Regions from separate parts of the Salmonella sp. HY31 genome, predicted to be linked through region 2. Evidence: predicted binding sites of a transcription regulator. Region 2 holds the regulator's gene; the other holds the start of a gene.
The links. The regulator Fur, encoded in region 2, represses iron uptake genes when iron is present. The targets are predictions, from matches to a motif close to ATAATAATGAGAACNACTATCAA.

Region 1: the regulator Fur is predicted to act here: its motif matches at 6,929-6,951, upstream of feoA (ferrous iron transporter A).

Annotation. Positions count from the first base shown of each region.
Region 1 covers NZ_CP170479.1:327,200-337,678, forward strand. Annotated here, with positions in the region: gene gntT (gluconate transporter) at 1-304, opposite strand, end outside; gene nfuA (Fe-S biogenesis protein NfuA) at 681-1,256, opposite strand; gene gntX (DNA utilization protein GntX) at 1,315-1,998, opposite strand; gene bioH (pimeloyl-ACP methyl ester esterase BioH) at 2,036-2,806, shown strand; gene ACE15A_RS01490 (Rpn family recombination-promoting nuclease/putative transposase) at 2,842-3,768, opposite strand; gene feoC ([Fe-S]-dependent transcriptional repressor FeoC) at 4,003-4,239, opposite strand; gene feoB (Fe(2+) transporter permease subunit FeoB) at 4,252-6,570, opposite strand; gene feoA (ferrous iron transporter A) at 6,589-6,816, opposite strand; gene ACE15A_RS01510 (Tex family protein) at 7,253-9,583, opposite strand; gene greB (transcription elongation factor GreB) at 9,682-10,155, opposite strand; gene ompR (two-component system response regulator OmpR) at 10,381-10,479, shown strand, end outside.
Region 2 covers NZ_CP170479.1:3,298,563-3,309,041, forward strand. Annotated here, with positions in the region: gene speF (ornithine decarboxylase SpeF) at 1-622, shown strand, start outside; gene potE (putrescine-ornithine antiporter) at 619-1,938, shown strand; gene ACE15A_RS15685 (pyridoxamine 5'-phosphate oxidase family protein) at 2,003-2,488, shown strand; gene pgm (phosphoglucomutase (alpha-D-glucose-1,6-bisphosphate-dependent)) at 2,618-4,258, opposite strand; gene seqA (replication initiation negative regulator SeqA) at 4,283-4,825, opposite strand; gene ybfF (esterase) at 5,010-5,780, shown strand; gene ybfE (LexA regulated protein) at 5,914-6,207, shown strand; gene fldA (flavodoxin FldA) at 6,358-6,888, shown strand; gene fur (ferric iron uptake transcriptional regulator) at 7,170-7,622, shown strand; gene tcuR (tricarballylate utilization LysR family transcriptional regulator TcuR) at 7,739-8,665, shown strand; gene tcuA (FAD-dependent tricarballylate dehydrogenase TcuA) at 8,763-10,166, shown strand; gene tcuB (tricarballylate utilization protein TcuB) at 10,153-10,479, shown strand, end outside.

The DNA.
Region 1 (10,479 bases), 1.9 Mb from region 2:
CCACGGCCCACTGGATATGCTTTTTACCAAATTTCGCGATCAGGGTAGTGGCGATACGTTGAGCACCGCCGCAGTCGGCAAGCATTTTGCCCAGCATGGCGCCAAATCCCATAATCAGGGCCAGGCTGCCAAGTGTACCGCCGACACCGGCTTTGATGGAGCCGATGACTTTATCCAGCGGCATTCCCTGCATCAACCCGACAGCGAGCGCTACCAGGACAAGGGCGATAAATCCGTTCATTTTGAAGCGGATCATCAGAAGAAGTAACAAGATAACACCGATAGCAACGATGACTAATGGCATGATTTACCTGGCCTTTACTTTGTTATGGGTAACGTCATTGTTTCGACGACAAATTCCTGTTATCCCCGACGGGAACAGAGCCGCAATAGCACCAATACTGATTAACGTTGAAACGAATGAGCGTAGTCAGATGTTATATGGATGTTAGGTGCCCATAAGAATGATACGGGTAACATAGGGGTGTTGAAAATGGCTCTGGCAGGCAAAATTTAAATTATGAGACACAGGTCATGTTATCGGGGAGAAGAAAGACCATCGACCTGAGGTGTGGCTGATAGCGCCGGATGGCGGCGTAAACGCCTTATCCGGCCTACGGTAGCGCAGACGGCAGGCCCGATAGGCGCAAGCGCCATCGGGCATGGATGCGGGTAAAATATTAGTAGTATGAGTGCTCGCCGCGCTGGTGTTCGGTCAAATCGCGAACCCCTTTCAGTTCCGGAAATTCATTCAGCAACTGTTTCTCGATCCCTTCTTTCAGCGTGACGTCAACCATAGAGCAACCGTTGCAACCGCCGCCAAACTGCAGAATAGCATAGCCTTCATCGGTAATTTCCATCAGCGAGACGCGACCGCCGTGGCCCGCCAACTGAGGGTTAATCTGCGATTGCAGAGCATACTCCACGCGCTCCATCAGCGGCGCGTCATCGGCCACTTTGCGCATCTTCGCGTTTGGTGCTTTCAATGTGAGTTGAGAACCTAGCTGGTCGGTCACGAAATCAATTTCCGCATCTTCCAGATAGGGGGCGCTCAGCTCGTCGACATAAGCGGTCAGCAAATCGAATTTGAGCGCGGTGTCAGTGGCTTCCACGGCGTCGGGCGGACAATAAGAAACGCCGCACTCCGCGTTAGGGGTGCCGGGATTAATGACAAATACGCGGATTTGCGTCCCTTCCTCCTGATTTGCCAGCAGTTTGGCAAAGTGCGCTTGTGCAGCATCGGAAATACGGATCATAGTAATGGCCTAATAGTTGACTATTTTAGTTGGTTATAATACGCCCATCATCGAGGCTCTACAAGGTTCGACACAGGCACCATACCTGGACAGTCGCTGCGCCGTTGCGCAAAAGCAGTTGCGCGATTTCCGCGACGGTACTTCCGGTAGTGACGACATCATCCACAATAACCATATGGAGATCCCGTACCGGCAATTCAAGGCGAAACGCGTTTTTCAAATTGCGTTTACGTAACCTGGCGCTGAGATGATGTTGGACTGCGGTCGCCCGTACCCGCGTGATGGTCTGGCTGTTCCATGCACAGCCAAGCCAGCGCGCTAACGGTTGGCATAACAGATCGCTTTGGTTAAATCCCCGGTGCCAGTGTCGGCGCGGCCAGAGCGGAACGCTGACGATTCTGTCGGGAAGCTGCAAGCCAGTGCTGCGGCGCGCCATGAGAACCTCTTGCAACAGTAGACGCGCCAGAGCGGCGGCAATTTCGCTGCGGCGGGTAAATTTAAGCTGATGCACCAGTAAACTCAAGGGCGGCGTATAGTCGCTGACGCTCACCAGACGCTGCCAGGGCGGCGGTTTTTGCAGGCAGCGACCGCAGGGGAGCAAAGGATGCGCGGCAGGTAATCCGCATTGCGGGCACTGGCTGATACGCTGACGGACGGCGCGCGCGCATACGGAACAAATCCCCCAGTGACTTAACGCCAGCGGCATTCGGCATAGCCAGCATAATCCCGGTACTGTTAGCATAGATGCATCCTTGTTAGGCAAAAGAGAACAGTAACTGATGAATGACATCTGGTGGCAGACCTACGGCGAGGGAAATTGTCATCTTGTGCTGCTGCACGGATGGGGATTGAATGCGGAGGTATGGCATTGCATTCGCGAGGAACTCGGCTCGCATTTTACGCTGCATCTGGTCGATTTGCCGGGCTATGGTCGTAGCACGGGGTTTGGCGCCATGACGCTTGAAGAGATGACGGCGCAGGTAGCGAAAAACGCGCCGGACCAGGCTATCTGGCTTGGCTGGAGTCTGGGTGGGCTGGTGGCGAGTCAGATGGCGCTCACACACCCTCAACGCGTTCAGGCGTTGGTGACTGTCGCCTCTTCGCCATGCTTTAGCGCGCGTGAGGGGTGGCCGGGAATAAAACCGGAAATCCTCGGCGGATTTCAGCAGCAGCTTAGCGACGATTTTCAGCGCACGGTGGAGCGTTTTCTGGCGCTGCAAACGTTAGGGACGGAGACGGCGCGTCAGGATGCCCGCACCTTAAAAAGCGTAGTGCTGGCGCAGCCTATGCCGGATGTAGACGTGCTCAATGGCGGACTGGAAATCTTAAAAACGGTCGATCTACGAGAAGCGCTTAAAAATGTGAACATGCCGTTTTTGCGTTTGTATGGTTATCTGGACGGTCTGGTGCCGCGTAAAATCGCGCCTTTGCTCGATACGTTATGGCCGCACAGTACATCGCAGATAATGGCGAAGGCGGCCCATGCGCCGTTTATCTCGCATCCGGCGGCGTTTTGCCAGGCGCTGATGACGCTAAAATCATCGCTGTAACCAGGGCGTTACCGGGTCCAGGCCATTCTGCAAGATTAATGGCTTTCAGACGCCAGATCGGCAGGTGCCAGCCCGGTAACCCTAAGCACGGTATCGCGATCGAAACCATCGGTTAGCATGGAGCGGGCAATGCGCAATGCGGCGAGCCGTTGGCCTTCCTGTTTGCCTTGTTGTAGCCCTTTCTGTAACCCGTGACGATGCCCTTCCTGACGTAATCTTTCTGCGATAGTCATGATCTTCTCCTTATGCTGTGGGATACGCATAGCCACCTGGCGGATAAACGTATTGAAGCGCGCGGCGTCGCCAGTGTGCATCATGTAATTAAACAGACTTTGAAGCTGGGTGTCATTAGCGTATCCCTTAATCAGCAGGGCGACCAGCTGTTCGACAAGCCCCATCAGATCACGTTGGCGGATGTGTTTTTGTATGAGTTCCAGCAGCGCGACGCGGCGGTGCCGCATAATCTCGTCGTCCGGCACGACCGTAATATCGACCAGAGGAAAGGCGGTGGCGTATAGCTTACGCGCCATCACCGGGTCGGCAAATTCATCCAGCCAGCATAATGAGAACGGATACGGGCTTCGGTTTCCGTGGTAAAACAGCATTGGTACCACTAACGGCAACGTCTTATGCCCGGCCTCCAGGTGTCGTTGCATTGCAGCCATCGCGTAACGCATCAGCCGAAATGCCATATGCGCGTCCGGCGTACTCTGATGTTCAATAACCACGTAAATGTAACCTTCACCTTCACTTGTTTCCAGCGACCAAAGAATATCGGAATAATGGGGGCGTAAATCCTCTTCAATAAAGCTACCGGACTCCAGCCGTAACGTATTCAGATTACAGATTTGACGTAATGTCGACGGGAGATGGATTTCCAAAAAATCTCGTGCAGTATCGGGGTGGCATAAAAACTGTTTGAATACCGCGTCATGCGGCGTGGATGTTGTTGAGGTCGCCATATCGATCCGTCACCGGTGAAGTTCAATGACGTGACACTACGCGCTGACCGGGCTGATTGCAGTAGAGAATTAGTGCGCTTGCGAGGCGCATGGGGAGATAAATGCGGACGGCGGTAACGCTTTCATCTTTGTGGAAGGCATTACGCAAAATTGCCCGGCAGCGTGACGCGTACCGGGCAACATAACGCGGGATAAAGGCCGGATGAGAAGTGTTACGTCGCTATCCGGCGAAGGTTAACGCAAGGCCCACCATTCGCGCAGGCAGGCTTTACCTTCCGGACAACTTTTGCAGCTACCTGAAAGGCAGCCGTCCGGTTCTTCCGGGATACGTACCGCTTTACCCATGATCTCCAGTTGATTCAGCATGGCGTCGATCATTGGCTGCGGGGCGTGCAGCGTATGGCTGATCTGCGTTACCTCCATGCGACCCCGTAGCGCCAGTAGATCGCGAACCTGTATCAATGAAGCCATTTTTTACATCCCTTAGTGACAATTGCCCGCAGTGCCCGAACAACAGGAACTGACGTTTTTGCGGGTTGCCAGTAGTTCAATGTCCACACGGCTGCGGGCGCGGCGCAACAGGCTTAACACCACAACGTTAAAGACGATCACCGCCAGAATACAGATCAGGCTGTATGTAGGGTGTTGACTGAAGCTGGTAACCTGATAGAACAGCGTGGCGAGCGAATAGGCGATATTCAGTCCCCACAGGATTGAGAAGCTCATCCAGCCGCGGCTGGACTCGCGGGCGATAGCGCCCATCACCGAGATACACGGTACGTAAAGCAGGACGAAAATCAGGTAACTGTACGCCGCCGCGGCGCTGCCGAATTTTTGATCCATTACGCCCATCGCTCCGGTCGCCATTTCGCCGTCGCCTTTACTTGCTTCGATCGGGTTGGCCAGTACGCTCAGGCTAAAGGTGTCTTTCAGGCTTTGCCAGGTATCGTCAACCGCGCCCAGCAGTTCATCGCCGAGATGAAAGTCGGCAGGGTTAAACGCTTCGTCCTGAATATTTTCGGCGGTGTAGAGCGTGTTCAGCGTACCGACGACAACTTCTTTCGCCATGGCGCCCGTAAACAGACCCACGGTCGCCTGCCAGTTATCCTCATGGACGCCGATCGGTTTAAAGACTGGCGTGATCACCCGGCTTACAGAGGCGAGGGCGGAGTCATTAATGTTATCGACGATTTTGCCGCTCAGTGAGAAGCTGTTAAACGCGCTCAGGAAAATACTAACGATGATAATGACTTTACCGGCGCGCAGTACAAAACCTTTCAGGCGTTGCCAGGTCTGGATAATAAGGCTCTTGATATGCGGTACGTGGTAAACCGGCAGCTCCATCACAAACGGAGAGGCTTCGCCGCGCATAATGGTATGTTTCAGCATCAGGCCGGTTAATACCGCCATAACAATACCCAGCACGTACAACGAGAAGACCGCCAGCGCGCCGTTTTGCCCGAAGAAGGCGGCGGCAAAGACGGCGAAAATCGCCAGACGCGCGCCGCAGGACATAAACGGCGCCATCATGATGGTCATCAGGCGTTCGCGCGGAGCGTCAAGCGTGCGGGCGCCCATCACGGAAGGTACATTACAGCCGAAGCCGACAATCAGCGGCACGAAGGATTTACCCGGCAGCCCCAGCGCCTGCATCAGGCGATCCATGACGAAGGCCGCGCGCGCCATATAGCCGGAGTCTTCAAGGAAGGAGAGAAACAGGTACATCATCCCGATCTGCGGTACCAGCGGCAGGACGGTATTGATCCCGCCGCCAAGACCTTGCGCCAGGAAGATGGTTAACCAATCCGGGAAGTGCAGAGTGTAGCCAATCCACTGAATGCCATGAATAAAGATAGCGACGGAACCGGCATCAAACAGGGGTTGCAACGCGCCGCCGATGTTAATGGCGAGCAAGAACATCAGGTACATCACGAACAGAAAAATCGGTAAGCCGAGGAAACGGTTCAGGATAATTTTATCAACTGCGGTGGTGAAACGGCTGGGTTCGGCTGTCAGGGTATTGCTTACCACGTCGCAAATAGCGGCGATACACTGGAAACGGGCGTCGGCGATATGCAGCGCCGGGTCGTCCATTTCGTCCTTCAGACGGGCAAGGGAGGTGTCCAGGTTTTGCGCCGCTTCGCCTGCGTAAGCCTGGCTGTAGATATCGCCCTCCAGCATTTGCAGACCCAGCCAGCGGCGCTGTTGTAAAGGCATCTCCTGGGCCATCGCGTCGGCCAGGAAACCCGCCTCGCGCAGCAGCGGCTGGGCATAATGCACCAGTTCGACATTGTCGTTAGCGTTGTGACGGTCAATGGCCAGTTTCAGCGCCTCGATACCGTGACCGCGAGTCGATACCAGCGGTACGACAGGGCAACCCAGACGCGTGGACAGAGCGTCGACATCAATACGAACCTGCTGTTTTTCGGCAATATCCAGCATGTTGAGCGCGACAATACAGGGGATACCCAGCTCCAGCAGTTGCAGCGTCAAATAGAGGTTACGCTCCAGATTGGAGGCGTCCACAACGTTTATCAACAGGTCGGCATCGCCGCTCAGGATGTAGTGGCAGGCGATCTGTTCGTCAAGAGAGGTTTGCGACGAGATGGTCGTCAGCGAATAGGTGCCGGGTAAATCTACCAGCGTGACCTGGTGGTCAGTTGTCGAAAACTGACCCTCTTTACGCTCGACGGTGACGCCCGCCCAGTTCCCTACGCGCTGACGCGCGCCGGTGAGTTGGTTAAATAAGGTGGTCTTGCCGGAATTAGGATTACCAATTAAACCAATGGTTAATTTTTTCATTTTTATAGACTCACTGTATTAACAGGAAACCGCTTCCACTTCTATTAACGCCAAATCCTTTTTACGTAATACCAGACTCACGCGTCGTGTTTCGATATGGATCGGATCGCCTAAGGGCGCGACGCGGACGACATTAAATGAAGAGCCGGGCAACATGCCGAGCGAAAGCAGTTTTTGACGATACGCCGGGCTGATTTCACGCGCAAAGCCGGTGATTTTCCACGCAGTGTCAGGAGTGAATTGCATACGACCTACTTGTTTCTTGCTAACTGGATGTATACCTCATGCGGCGCTCAGGGGGGCGGCAGGAGACCCGATATTTAGCCAACGAAGGAAAGAGTAAATAATCAACAACACAATGATAATGAGAATGGTTTCTATCTTCAACGGTTAAAATGTGACGGAATGTACAAATAAGCGATAATTTGCGCCAATGTTGATATGGCTCAACATTTATTTGTCTTTTTGCAAATCCCCCTGTTGTGCAAATATCCACCATTTTTAATGTTTAATTAAGGTTTCATCTGTTAATAGAGTGATAATTAATAGTACGGATAGCAGAAGAGAATTAATTAACAGATTCTAATGGGTAAGATTTAATTGTTAATTAAAAAAGAAAGGGTTGGACGTATTGCAAAATCGCAGGCCGGATAAGAGATCATCCGGCCTGCGTATTACCCGATTAGCGTTTTTTCCCCAGTGCGGCTGCCAGCGCATCCATCATGGCGCTGTTACCGGCTGGCTGGGCGTCCCGACCGCGCGGTTTCACCGCTTTTGTTGCCGGGCGGTTTCCCTGAGCGCGATCGGCACCGCCGCTACGGCGAGCAGTGGTTTCGCCGGGCTGTTCGTCCAGACGCATCGTCAGCGCAATACGCTTACGTTGCAGATCCACTTCCAGCACTTTCACCTTCACGATGTCGCCGGCTTTCACCACGGTGTGTGGATCGTCGACGAATTTAGTCGACAGGGAAGAGATGTGAACCAGACCATCCTGATGGACGCCGATATCGACAAACGCGCCGAAGTTGGTGACGTTAGTGACCGCCCCTTCCAGAATCATACCCGGCAACAGGTCATTCATGGTTTCGACGCCATCGGCGAACTGCGCGGTTTTAAATTCAGGGCGCGGGTCACGGCCTGGTTTTTCCAGCTCTTTGATGATATCGCTCACGGTCGGCACGCCGAATTTATCGTCGGTAAAATCGGCGGCCTTGAGGTGACGCAATTCGTTGCTGTTGCCCATGAGATCTTTTAGCGCTTGCTGCGTCGCCGCCAGAATTCGTTCGACAACCGGATAGGCTTCCGGGTGGACGGTAGACGCATCCAGCGGGTTATCACCGTGGTTAATACGCAGGAAGCCCGCGCACTGCTCAAACGCTTTCGGCCCCAGACGGCTCACCTTCAACAGTTGCTGGCGATTCTGAAACTGACCGTTCTCATCGCGCCAGGCGACGATGTTCTGCGCCATCATACGCGTTAAGCCCGCGACGCGGGTCAGCAGCGGCACGGAGGCGGTATTCAAATCGACGCCGACGGCGTTTACGCAGTCTTCTACCACCGCATCCAGTTTACGGGCCAACTGGGTCTGGCTGACATCGTGCTGATATTGGCCGACGCCGATCGATTTCGGGTCGATTTTCACCAGTTCAGCCAGCGGGTCCTGTAGACGGCGGGCAATGGACACCGCGCCGCGCAGAGAAACATCCAGATCCGGAAACTCCTGCGCCGCCAGCTCAGAAGCGGAATAAACGGACGCCCCCGCTTCGCTGACGATCACTTTCTGCGCCGTCACGTTCGGGAATTGTTTCTGCACGTCGAGATAGAAGCGTTCGGTTTCGCGCGATGCCGTACCGTTGCCAATCGCTACCAGTTCGACGTGGTATTTTTCGCACAGCGCGGCGATAACGGTAGCCGCTTTGGCCGCCTGACCGGTATGCGGATAAATGGTATCCGTCGCCACCAGCTTGCCGGTGCCGTCAACGACAGCGACTTTTACGCCGGTACGCAAGCCAGGATCAAGGCCCATTGTGGCGCGCAGGCCAGCCGGTGCCGCCATCAGCAGGTCGTGCAGGTTACGGGCAAACACGTTAATCGCTTCGTCTTCCGCACGTTCGCGCACGGTGCCCATCAGTTCGGTTTCGAGGTGCATTAAGACCTTGATGCGCCATGTCCAGCTCACTACGCCCTTGCGCCAGCTATCCGCCGGGGCGTTATTCAGACGCAGGCCGAGATGGTCCATGATGATTTGTTCGCAGTAGCTCTCTTTTGGCGGCTCATCAAACTGTGGGTCGGCATTGAGCGAAAGTTGCAGAATGCCTTCGTTACGACCACGGAACATTGCTAACGCACGGTGAGACGGGACGTTGGCAATTGGCTCATGATGGTCGAAATAGTCGCGGAATTTTGCCCCTTCTTCCTCTTTGCCGCTCACGACGGTGGCAACCAGATGGGCGTTCTTCCACAGGTAATCACGCACTTTCGCCAGCAATGCGGCGTCTTCGGCAAAGCGCTCCATCAGAATGTAGCGTGCGCCATCGAGCGCGGCTTTCGTGTCCGCCACGCCTTTGTCGGCATCAATATACTTTGCCGCTTCCACATCAGGATCGTGGGACGGCTCGTTCCAGAGCAGATCGGCCAGCGGCTCAAGGCCGGCTTCAATGGCGATTTGTCCACGGGTGCGGCGTTTAGGTTTATAGGGCAGGTAGAGATCTTCGAGCTCGGTCTTACTTAACGTAGCGTTGATGGCGCCAGCCAGCTCATCGGTCAGTTTGCCTTGTTCGGAAATGGACTTGAGGATGGCCTGACGCCTGTCTTCCAGCTCACGCAGATAGCCCAGACGTGTTTCCAGGTTACGCAACTGCGTGTCATCCAGACCGCCGGTGATTTCTTTACGATAACGTGCGATAAACGGCACGGTGTTCCCTTCGTCAAGCAGGCGAACGGCAGCTTCAACCTGTCCGGCATGTGCCTGGATTTCACCCGCAATAATGCGGCAGAAAGAATCATTCATCATGGGTTAGCTTCGTCTTCAGGATAAAAATCAGGGGATAGTTATACGGATTGGCTGACAAAAATGCCAGCCATCAGCGAGGGCTTAGGATTCTTCTTGTCTTATTTGACGTATTCGATCGCATTGACGTACCAGTTTGCTTCGCCGACAGGGGTGTTGACCACCGCCAGATCGCCCACTTCTTTTTTCAGTAGTGCCCGCGCCATCGGCGAGTCGATAGAGATGTAATCCTTACGTCCGAAAATTTCATCGTAACCGACAATGCGGAACTTCAGCGTATCGCCGTCGTCATTTTCGATTTCCACCCAGGCGCCGAAGAAGACTTTGCCCTCCTGCTGCGGGGAATAATCCACGATTTTGAGATTTTCCATGCATTTGGTCAGATATCTGACACGTCTGTCGATCTCACGCAGGCGCTTTTTATTATACTGATAGTCGGCATTCTCGCTGCGGTCGCCCAGACTCGCAGCCCAGGTCACTTTTTTGGTGACCTCCGGGCGCTCTTCACGCCAGAGATAATTGAGCTCTTGTTTGAGTGTTTCGTACCCTTCGCGGGTGATCAGGGGCGTTTTCATCTCGTTGATTTACCTTTGCTGTCGATATTGCGCACACGGGGTATAACGTGATCGTCCCGACAGAATAAATAATGGGTTTGCTGATTAATTGTATATTTAAGCTGCTGTTAAATATGCTTTGTAACAATTTAGCCTGAAATTCATACCAGAATTCGCTGGTGACTCACGTGAGCTTTTTTAAGAATACACACTTACATTTGTTGCGAACCTTTGGGAGTACAGACAATGCAAGAGAATTATAAGATTCTGGTGGTTGATGACGATATGCGTCTGCGGGCGCTACTGGAACGTTATCTGACCGAGCAGGGCTTCCAGGTTCGAAGC
Region 2 (10,479 bases):
GAACGGCGTTGTGCCGGAAAAATGCGATCTCAACTCCATTCTGTTCCTGCTGACACCGGCAGAAGACATGGCGAAATTGCAACAGCTTGTCGCTCTGCTGGCTCGTTTCGAAAAACTGCTGGAAGCCGATGCGCCGTTAGCGGAAGTATTACCGTCCATCTACAAACAGCATGAAGCGCGTTATGCCGGCTATACCCTGCGTCAGCTTTGCCAGGAGATGCACGATCTCTATGCGCGGCATAATGTGAAACAACTGCAAAAAGAGATGTTCCGTAAATCGCATTTCCCGAAAGTCAGTATGAATCCGCAAGAGGCCAACTATGCCTATCTGCGCGGCGAGGTCGAACTGGTTCGCCTGCCGGAAGCGGAAGGTCGTATCGCGGCTGAAGGCGCTCTGCCTTACCCGCCGGGAGTACTGTGTGTAGTTCCGGGTGAAATCTGGGGCGGTTCTGTCCTGCGTTACTTCAGCGCCCTGGAAGAAGGGATCAACCTGCTGCCGGGCTTTGCGCCTGAACTGCAGGGCGTTTATATCGAAGAACACGACGGCCGTAAGCAGGTCTGGTGCTACGTGATTAAGCCTCGCGACGCGCAGCGCTCCCTGCTGAAGGAGGAAAAATTATGAGTAAACCTAAATCCAATAAAATGGGTGTCGTGCAGCTCACAATTCTGACCATGGTCAACATGATGGGTTCCGGGATCATCATGCTACCGACCAAACTGTCTGAAGTCGGCACGATATCCATTATCTCCTGGCTGGTCACCGCCGTCGGCTCGATGGCGCTGGCATGGGCGTTTGCGAAATGCGGTATGTTTAGCCGTAAATCCGGCGGCATGGGCGGCTACGCCGAATATGCCTTCGGTAAATCCGGCAACTTTATGGCGAACTATACCTACGGCGTCTCGCTGCTGATCGCCAACGTTGCTATCGCCATCTCCGCTGTCGGTTATGGCACCGAGTTGTTCGGCGCCGCGCTGACGCCGATCCAGATCGGGCTAGCGACTATCGCCGTATTATGGATTTGTACCATCGCAAACTTTGGCGGCGCGCGTATCACCGGACAGATCAGTAGCGTTACCGTCTGGGGCGTCATCATCCCGGTTATCGGCCTGTGCATCATCGGCTGGTTCTGGTTTAGCCCCAGCATGTACGTGGCGTCATGGAACCCGCACCATGTTCCGTTCTTTAGCGCGGTCGGCTCTTCCATCGCGATGACGTTGTGGGCATTTCTTGGACTGGAATCCGCCTGCGCCAACGCAGACGTGGTCGAGAATCCGGAAAAGAACGTCCCCATCGCGGTACTGGGCGGTACGCTGGGCGCGGCGGTCATCTATATCGTTTCGACTAACGTGATTGCCGGGATTGTGCCAAACATGGATCTGGCGAACTCCACGGCACCGTTTGGTCTGGCGTTTGCACAGATGTTCACGCCTGCGGTAGGTAAAGTGATCATGGCGCTGATGGTGATGTCCTGCTGCGGCTCATTGCTGGGCTGGCAGTTCACTATCGCCCAGGTCTTTAAATCCTCCTCTGACGAAGGCTATTTCCCGAAAGTCTTCTCTCGCGTAACGAAAGTCGACGCGCCGGTACAGGGGATGTTGATTATTGTGATTATTCAGACTGGCCTGTCGCTGATGACTATTAGCCCGTCGCTGAATAGTCAGTTTAACGTCCTGGTTAACCTGGCGGTGGTGACGAACATTATTCCGTATATTCTGTCGATGGCCGCGCTGGTTATCATTCAGAAAATGGCGAATGTGCCGTCATCAAAAGCGAAAGTCGCTAACTTCGTGGCCTTCGTAGGCGCCATGTATAGCTTCTACGCGCTATATTCCTCCGGTGAAGAAGCCATGCTGTACGGCTCAATTGTGACCTTCCTCGGCTGGACGTTATATGGCCTGGTCTCACCGCGTTTTGAATTGAAAAATAAACACGGCTGATGGCGTGCCCGGACTGCGGTAACGGCAGTCCGGGTATTTTCACTCTTTGAATAAGATAATAGAAATGAGTAATCCAGAACGGGAAGTCACTGACATAGCAGAAATACTGGCTATTCTCGGTAAACACGAAGTGTGTCGGATAGGATTTAACGACAATCTCTGCCCGTATGTTGTCCCCGTAAATTTTGGCTATGAGTATCAGAACGGGCGCTGGATATTTTATTTTCACGGCGCACGCACCGGGAAAAAGATGCGTCTGTTACGCAAAAACCCGGCAGTATGCATTGAAATGGACGGCGACCACGCATTACTGCGCGCCGATGACCCCTGTGATTATAGCTACGCCTACACCAGCGTTTTCGCCACCGGGCTGGCATCGATATTGCAAACGCGCGAGGAGATGCGCTATGGCCTGGACGTCATTATGCGCCAGACCGATCCGGGAAAAAACTTCAGTTATCGGGAAGATATGATGAAAGCGGTTTGCGTGGTGCGTATTGAATGCGACGCCCTCACCTGCCGCCGACATCTGGCGACTCAGAGCGAATAAGCCAGACATCACAAGCGCTTTATCCGGCCTGGGGGCGATTTATAGGCCTGATAAGCACAGCGCTATCAGGCAAATAGACGTTAATACAAAAAAGGAGCCTCTCGGCTCCTTTTTCTTCAGTATCACCCATCAGGCGTTTTTCAATACTTCGCTAACGATTTCAACGGCTTCTTTCTCAATTTGCTTGCGGTGTTCTTCCCCCAGGAAGCTTTCGCAATAGATCTTGTAAGCGTCTTCCGTACCGGATGGACGCGCGGCGAACCAGCCGTTGTCGGTCATTACCTTCAGGCCGCCAATCGATGCGCCATTACCCGGCGCTGCGGTAAGACGCGCGGTGATCGGGTCGCCTGCCAGCGTGCTGGCGCTCACCATTTCCGGAGACAGTTTAGACAATGCCGCTTTCTGGGCCGATGTCGCTGCCGCCTGCAGACGGTTATAGCTCGGCGCGCCAAAACGCGCTGCCAGTTCATTGTAATGCTCTTGCGGGTTTTTCCCGGTAACGGCGGTGATTTCCGCCGCCAGCAGGCACATAATGATACCGTCTTTATCGGTAGACCACGGCGTACCGTCGAAACGCAGGAACGAAGCGCCCGCGCTTTCTTCCCCGCCGAAACCGAAGCTGCCGTCGAACAAACCGTCAACAAACCATTTGAAGCCTACCGGCACTTCCACCAGCTTGCGTCCCAAATCATTCACCACGCGGTCAATCATCGCGGAAGAGACCAGCGTTTTACCGACGGCCACGTCTTTGCCCCATTGTGGGCGATGCTGAAACAGATAGTTGATGGCGACCGCCAGATAATGGTTCGGATTCATCAGCCCCGCAGGCGTCACGATGCCATGACGGTCATAGTCCGGGTCGTTGGCGAAGGCCAGGTCAAACTTGTCCCGCAGCGCCAGCAAACCCGCCATCGCACATTCGGAGGAGCAATCCATGCGGATCGCGCCATCTTTATCAAGGTGCATAAAGCGGAAGGTTTGATCAACCTGATCGTTGACTAACGTCAGGTTAAGTTTGTAATGCTCAGCGATACGTTTCCAGTATTCGATACCGGAGCCGCCCAGCGGATCAACGCCCAGCGTCAGACCGGCTTTCTGAATCGCTGCCATATCAACGATATCCGCCAGTCCTTCGACAAACGGTTGTACCAGATCTACTGCTTTAACGTGACCCGAGGCCATTGCCGCATCCAGAGAAATACGTTTAACGCCTTGCAGGCCGTCAGCCAGCAGCGCATTGGCGCGGTCCTCCACGACTTTAGTGACGTTGGTATCTGCCGGGCCGCCATTAGGCGGATTATATTTAATGCCGCCATCTTCCGGCGGGTTATGCGACGGCGTAATCACAATACCGTCTGCCAGCGGGCCGCCTTTTTTGTTATGGACCAGGATAGCATTTGACACGGCAGGCGTTGGCGTGAAGCCATTATTTTCCTGCACGATAACGTCTACGCCGTTTGCCGCCAGCACTTCCAGCACGGAAATGAAGGCCGGTTCCGAGAGCGCATGGGTGTCTTTCCCCACATAGCAGGGGCCGGTAATGCCGTTCTTCGTCCGCTCCTCAGCAATCGCCTGGGCGATTGCCAGAATATGCGGTTCGTTGAAACTGTGACGACCTGCGCTACCGCGATGGCCGGAGGTGCCAAATTTCACGGCATGTTCTGCATTCCCTGCCTCCGGTTTCAGTACATAATACTGCGCCGTCAGTTGGGCGACGTTAATCAAATCACTTTGTTGCGCGGGTTGTCCTGCGCGGTTGTGGATTGCCATTGCCTGGTCCTTCTAATGCAAGGATTAAATTGTTCCGCAAACCTTTTCAATCAATTCCGCCGGGAATTGCATTGACTGCATGATATGTTCGATCATGCTGCATTTACGGCCGGTGTTGGTGTTGGTGATCACCCAATACGGCGTGCCGGGAACGTGCTTAGGTTTAGTTTGATTCCCATTTTTCAGCAGCGTTTGTTCATCCGCCGCAAAATAGACGCGCGTGCGGCCATGCAACGACTCCGTCGCCTCCGCAAACGCGTGGTGATCCAGTGAATAGAGTGTAGTCAGAATCAGCATAAAGCGATTGACCGCTTTTTTCTGCTCGGCATATTCGTCAGACAACAGCAGCTCACGCATCGCGCGAACTTTGTCTTTTACCGGATTGGCCGGTTTCGCTTCTGCGACGGGTTGCGCCGCAGGCGTCCCTTTCGCCGCCGAAGCAGTTGGCTGTGTCGTGGCGGAAAACTTCAACATACGCCGTAAAATGTCGGATGCGCTCTCGCCGATATGCTTGGTGTGGCTGGCAATATAGCTATAGAGTTCATCATCAACTTCAATCGTTTTCATCTTAATCCAGTGCGATGTCTTTGCTGAATACAAGTCATTGGGATTATAGGAACAAATCCCAACAGCGGATAGCGTTAAGCCCGGCTGACAAAAAAACTCGGAGTAAACCTTAGAGGTTGCAGCCCAGTGGCAGAATGGTCAACATAATACCCTAACCCGACAGAGCGAAAAAAAGAACTTTGCCATGAAATTAAATATCCGAGCGCAATCTGCACAAAACCTGCACAATAATTCCCCCATCGTTCTCGTTCATGGCCTGTTTGGCAGCCTGGACAACCTCGGCGTACTGGCGCGCGATCTGGTGACCGATCACAACATTATTCAGGTCGATATGCGCAATCATGGTTTATCGCCGCGCGATCCGGTCATGGATTATCCGGCAATGGCCCAGGATCTGCTGGATACGCTTGACGCGCAGCAGATCGAGAAAGCGACTTTTATTGGTCATTCCATGGGCGGAAAAGCGGTAATGGCGCTGACGGCGCTGGCGCCCGATCGCATCGATCGTCTGGTCGCGATTGATATCGCCCCCGTGGATTATCACGTTCGCCGCCACGATCGCATTTTCGCGGCCATTAACGCCGTAAGCGAATCCGACGCTACATCCCGCCAACAGGCGGCAGGTATTATGCGCCAGCATCTTAACGAAGAAGGCGTGATCCAGTTTCTGTTAAAATCCTGGGCTGAAGGCGAATGGCGTTTTAATGTTCCGGTATTATGGGAGCAGTATCCGCATATCGTCGGCTGGAAAACCATTCCGGCCTGGGAACATCCGGCGCTGTTTATTCCAGGCGGTAACTCGCCGTACGTGACCGAAGCGTACCGCGACGCGCTGCTGGCGCAATTCCCTTTGGCGCGCGCGCATGTGATAGCCGGCGCGGGCCACTGGGTACATGCCGAAAAACCAGAGGCGGTTCTGCGCGCCATCCGCCGTTATCTGCACGATAAGCGCTAACTGATTAAAAACTCATCGCCTGTGCGCGATTACGCGCGTGGGCGTTGGCGTCGCTTCCTCGCTGATGTATGATGGCGCGCTATCCATCCGGGCATAAGCCTGGCTGATTGTTTCCCCCGAAGTCACCAAAATCATGGCCAAAGAACAAACGGACCGTACGACATTAGATCTGTTCGCGCACGAGCGTCGCCCGGGACGACCTAAAACGAATCCGCTTTCGCGCGATGAACAGTTACGCATCAATAAGCGTAACCAGTTAAAACGCGACAAAGTTCGTGGCCTCAAGCGTGTCGAATTAAAACTCAACGCACAAGCTGTTGACGCGCTGAATGAACTGGCCGAAGCGCGCAACATTAGCCGCAGCGAGCTCATTGAAGAAATGTTAATGAAGCAGCTTATGGCGCTGCGCGGCCAGGGTTTAGTCTGAAAACAAGTTTTGTTTCATATTTCGTGTAGCAGAGCGTGCAGTCCCGCGTGATTGCTGTTTCCGCATATCTGCCTGTTCTGCTATGATTGCCCTTATCCGTGGGCAATTCGCCACCACCATTTCAATAAGTTTCAAGAGGTTATTTTACTCATGGCAATCACTGGCATCTTTTTCGGCAGCGACACCGGTAATACCGAAAATATCGCAAAAATGATTCAAAAACAGCTTGGTAAAGACGTTGCCGATGTGCATGACATTGCAAAAAGCAGTAAAGAAGACCTGGAAGGGTATGACATTCTGCTGCTGGGCATCCCAACCTGGTACTATGGCGAAGCACAATGTGACTGGGATGACTTCTTCCCGACTCTCGAAGAGATTGACTTTAACGGTAAGCTGGTGGCGCTGTTTGGCTGTGGCGATCAGGAAGACTACGCGGAATACTTCTGTGATGCGCTGGGCACTATTCGCGACATTATTGAGCCGCGCGGCGCCACGATTGTGGGTCACTGGCCAACCGCAGGCTATCATTTTGAAGCCTCTAAGGGTCTGGCTGATGACGATCATTTTGTCGGCCTGGCGATTGACGAAGACCGTCAGCCTGAACTGACCGCCGAGCGTGTTGAAAAATGGGTCAAGCAAATTTCGGCTGAATTGCACCTCGACGACATCCTCAACGCCTAATCTTATGCGGCGCAGCATTACGTCTGCGCCGCATCAATAGACAAGACCAATCAAAATAATTGCTACAAATTTGTAACTTTCACACCCATCCCTGTACAATGTCCGGGTGTAATCAGGTGGCGCCAGAATTTGCAGGCAAAACCACAGTTTTATTAACATCTGCGAGAGACTTGCGGTTTTCATTTCGGCATGGCAGTCCTATAATGATACGCATTATCTTGAGTGCAATTTCTGCCACTTCTCTAATGAAGTGAATCGTTTAGCAACAGGACAGATTCCGCATGACTGACAACAATACCGCATTAAAGAAGGCTGGCCTGAAAGTAACGCTTCCTCGTTTAAAAATTCTGGAAGTTCTTCAGGAACCAGATAACCATCACGTCAGTGCGGAAGATTTATACAAACGCCTGATCGACATGGGTGAAGAAATCGGTCTGGCAACCGTGTACCGTGTGCTGAACCAGTTTGACGATGCCGGTATCGTGACCCGCCATAATTTTGAAGGCGGTAAATCCGTTTTTGAACTGACGCAACAGCATCATCACGATCATCTTATCTGCCTTGACTGCGGAAAAGTGATTGAATTTAGTGATGATTCTATTGAAGCGCGCCAGCGTGAAATTGCGGCGAGACACGGTATTCGTTTAACTAATCACAGCCTCTATCTTTACGGCCACTGCGCTGAAGGCGACTGCCGCGAAGACGAGCACGCGCACGATGACGCGACCAAATAAGTATAAATCTTTCGAAGAGCCAACCGCCCGGTTGGCTTTTTTATATCCTCCTCTTTCCTGCTGCTTGATGTTGATTTAATGTAAAAAAACCGCTATCGCATCTCAGGAGAGCAGGAATGGAGCTTCGCCAGTTACGCTATTTCGTGCGTATTATTGAAACCGGCAGTATGGGTAGCGCCGCGCAGGATCTTGATATTGGCGTTTCAGCCTTAAGCCAGCAGATGTCCCGTCTGGAAAACGAGCTTGCCATCCGTCTGTTGCAGCGCACCTCGCGCGGCGTAACGCCGACCAACGCCGGGCTGGCCTTTTATTCACAGGCACAACTCGCCCTGCGTCATGCCGACGACGCGATTCTCGCCGCAAGAGAAGCACGTCTTTCCGGTCATGTGAGCGTAGGAATGGCCCCCAGTACCGCCTCCATACTGGGTATACCTTTTATCCATGCCATGCAGGAAAACTATGCCGATGTCCGACTGCATGTGGTGGAAAGCTTGTCCGGTAATCTTGAAAGAATGATTAATACCCGCCAGATTGATTTAGCCGTTGTCTTTCAAAAAGATAAAATCCTGCGCTGGAGCGCCAGACCGATCCTTGAAGAACAGCTTTTTCTGATTGGCTCCCATGCCCTGCTGGCGGCGCTTCCTGATAACCCGATCACGCCTGAACAACTGGCAGACATTCCGCTCATTATGCCGAGCCAGGGACACGGACTGCGCGGCAGGCTGGACGCTGTATGCCAGGAACATGCGCTTAACGTTGAGATCGTTGCGGAAATTGACGGCCTGGCGTTGTTGATGCGCGCCGTGCGCGACGGCCTTGGCGCCACGTTACAGCCCGGCGCGGCGATTTCTCATCTGGATAACGACGCGCTACGCGTGATCGGCGTCCATAATCCGATACTCAGCCGCCCCAACTTTTTAGTCAGCCTGTCGGATGATGAGCTGACGCCCGCCGGTCTTGCCGCCAGAGTGGTACTCACCAAAGTCATGCGTCAGTTAGTCGACGCCGGCGAATGGCCAGGTGCTACCCTTTACGCTTACTAAACCCCTGTTTAGCGCTACCTGATAGCGCGCCGCTTATTTATCCGTATACATTTTAATTACAAATTTAACAAATAGTTAAATGGTACGGGAGCATAAGATGGTTGATGTACTGGTGATAGGCGGAGGCAATGCCGCATTATGCGCCGCCCTGACCGCACGGGAAGCGGGCGCATCGGTTCTGCTGCTGGAGGCTGCCCCGCGGGAATGGCGCGGCGGAAACTCTCAGCATACACGAAACCTGCGTTGTATGCATGATGCGCCGCAGGATGTGCTGGTGGAACGCTATCCTGAAGAGGAGTTCTGGCAGGATCTGTGGCGCGTCACCGACGGCAACACCAACGAAGCGCTGGCGCGGTTGGTCATTCGCACCTCTTCGCAATGCCGCGACTGGATGCGCAAACATGGCGTTAACTTTCAACCGCCGCTATCGGGGGCGCTCCACGTCGCGCGCACTAATGCATTTTTTATGGGCGGTGGGAAAGCGCTCGTCAATGCCTATTACCGTAGCGCCGAACGGCTGGGCGTGCAGATTCGTTATAACACGCCGGTTCATGCGCTTGAACTTCATGACGGCGAATTCGTAGCAGCGCTGGCGGGCAACGAACGTATTACTGCCAAAGCCTGCGTACTGGCGGCTGGCGGTTTCGAATCAAATCGTGAATGGCTGCGGAAGGCCTGGGGAGAAAACGCGCGCGGCGAATGGCCCGCGGATAATTTTCTGATTCGTGGCACGCGTTTTAACCAGGGCGTATTGCTCAAATTTATGATGGATGCCGGCGCGGATATCATTGGCGATCCGTCCCAGTCGCACTGCGTAGCGATTGATGCCAGGGCGCCGCTGTACGACGGCGGTATTTGTACTCGCGTTGATTGCGTATCGCTGGGTATTGTCGTGAATCGCGACGCCGAACGTTTTTATGATGAAGGCGAAGATTTCTGGCCGAAGCGTTACGCCATTTGGGGGCGTCTGGTTGCCCAACAGCCAGGACAAATTGGCTATTCGATTATTGACAGCAAAGCCATCGGCCACTTTATGCCGCCGGTTTTTCCTGGCGCGCAGGCCAATACGCTGGCTGAATTGGCCTGCCAGTTGGGGCTGGACGCGGAAAAATTTACCCGCACCGTCACGCAGTATAACCAGGCCTGCCAACCCGGTCATTTTGATCATACCTTGCTTGATAACTGCGCCACCAAAAACCTGACGCCGGCGAAAACCCACTGGGCGCGCCCACTTGATGCACCGCCCTACTACGGTTATGCGCTGCGACCCGGAATCACTTTTACCTACCTGGGCCTGAAAGTCAATGAACGTGCCGCCGTACATTTTGCCGGTCATCCAAGCCGCAACCTGTTTGTTGCCGGCGAGATGATGGCAGGAAATGTACTGGGCAAGGGGTATACCGCAGGCGTAGGCATGTCTATCGGCACAACCTTTGGCCGCATTGCGGGGATAGAAGCCGCCCGCGCGGCGCACAAGGAGGCGCATCATGAAACAGCTTGAAAAATTAATCATTGAGACCACCGTACTTACCGGACCGGAAGCTGAGGTCGAACGCGTCATGCAAGTGTGTAACGCGTGTCGCTACTGCGAAGGATTTTGCGCGGTATTTCCGGCGATGACCCAGCGACTCGAATTCGGTAAAGCCGATGTTCATTATCTGGCGAATTTATGTCATAACTGCGGCGCCTGCCTGCACGCGTGCCAGTACGCGCCGCCCCATGAATTTGCCATTAACGTGCCGAAAGCGATGGCGCAAGTCCGCCTGGAAACATATCAACAGTATGCCCAGCCCGCCGCTTTTGGCGCGTTATAC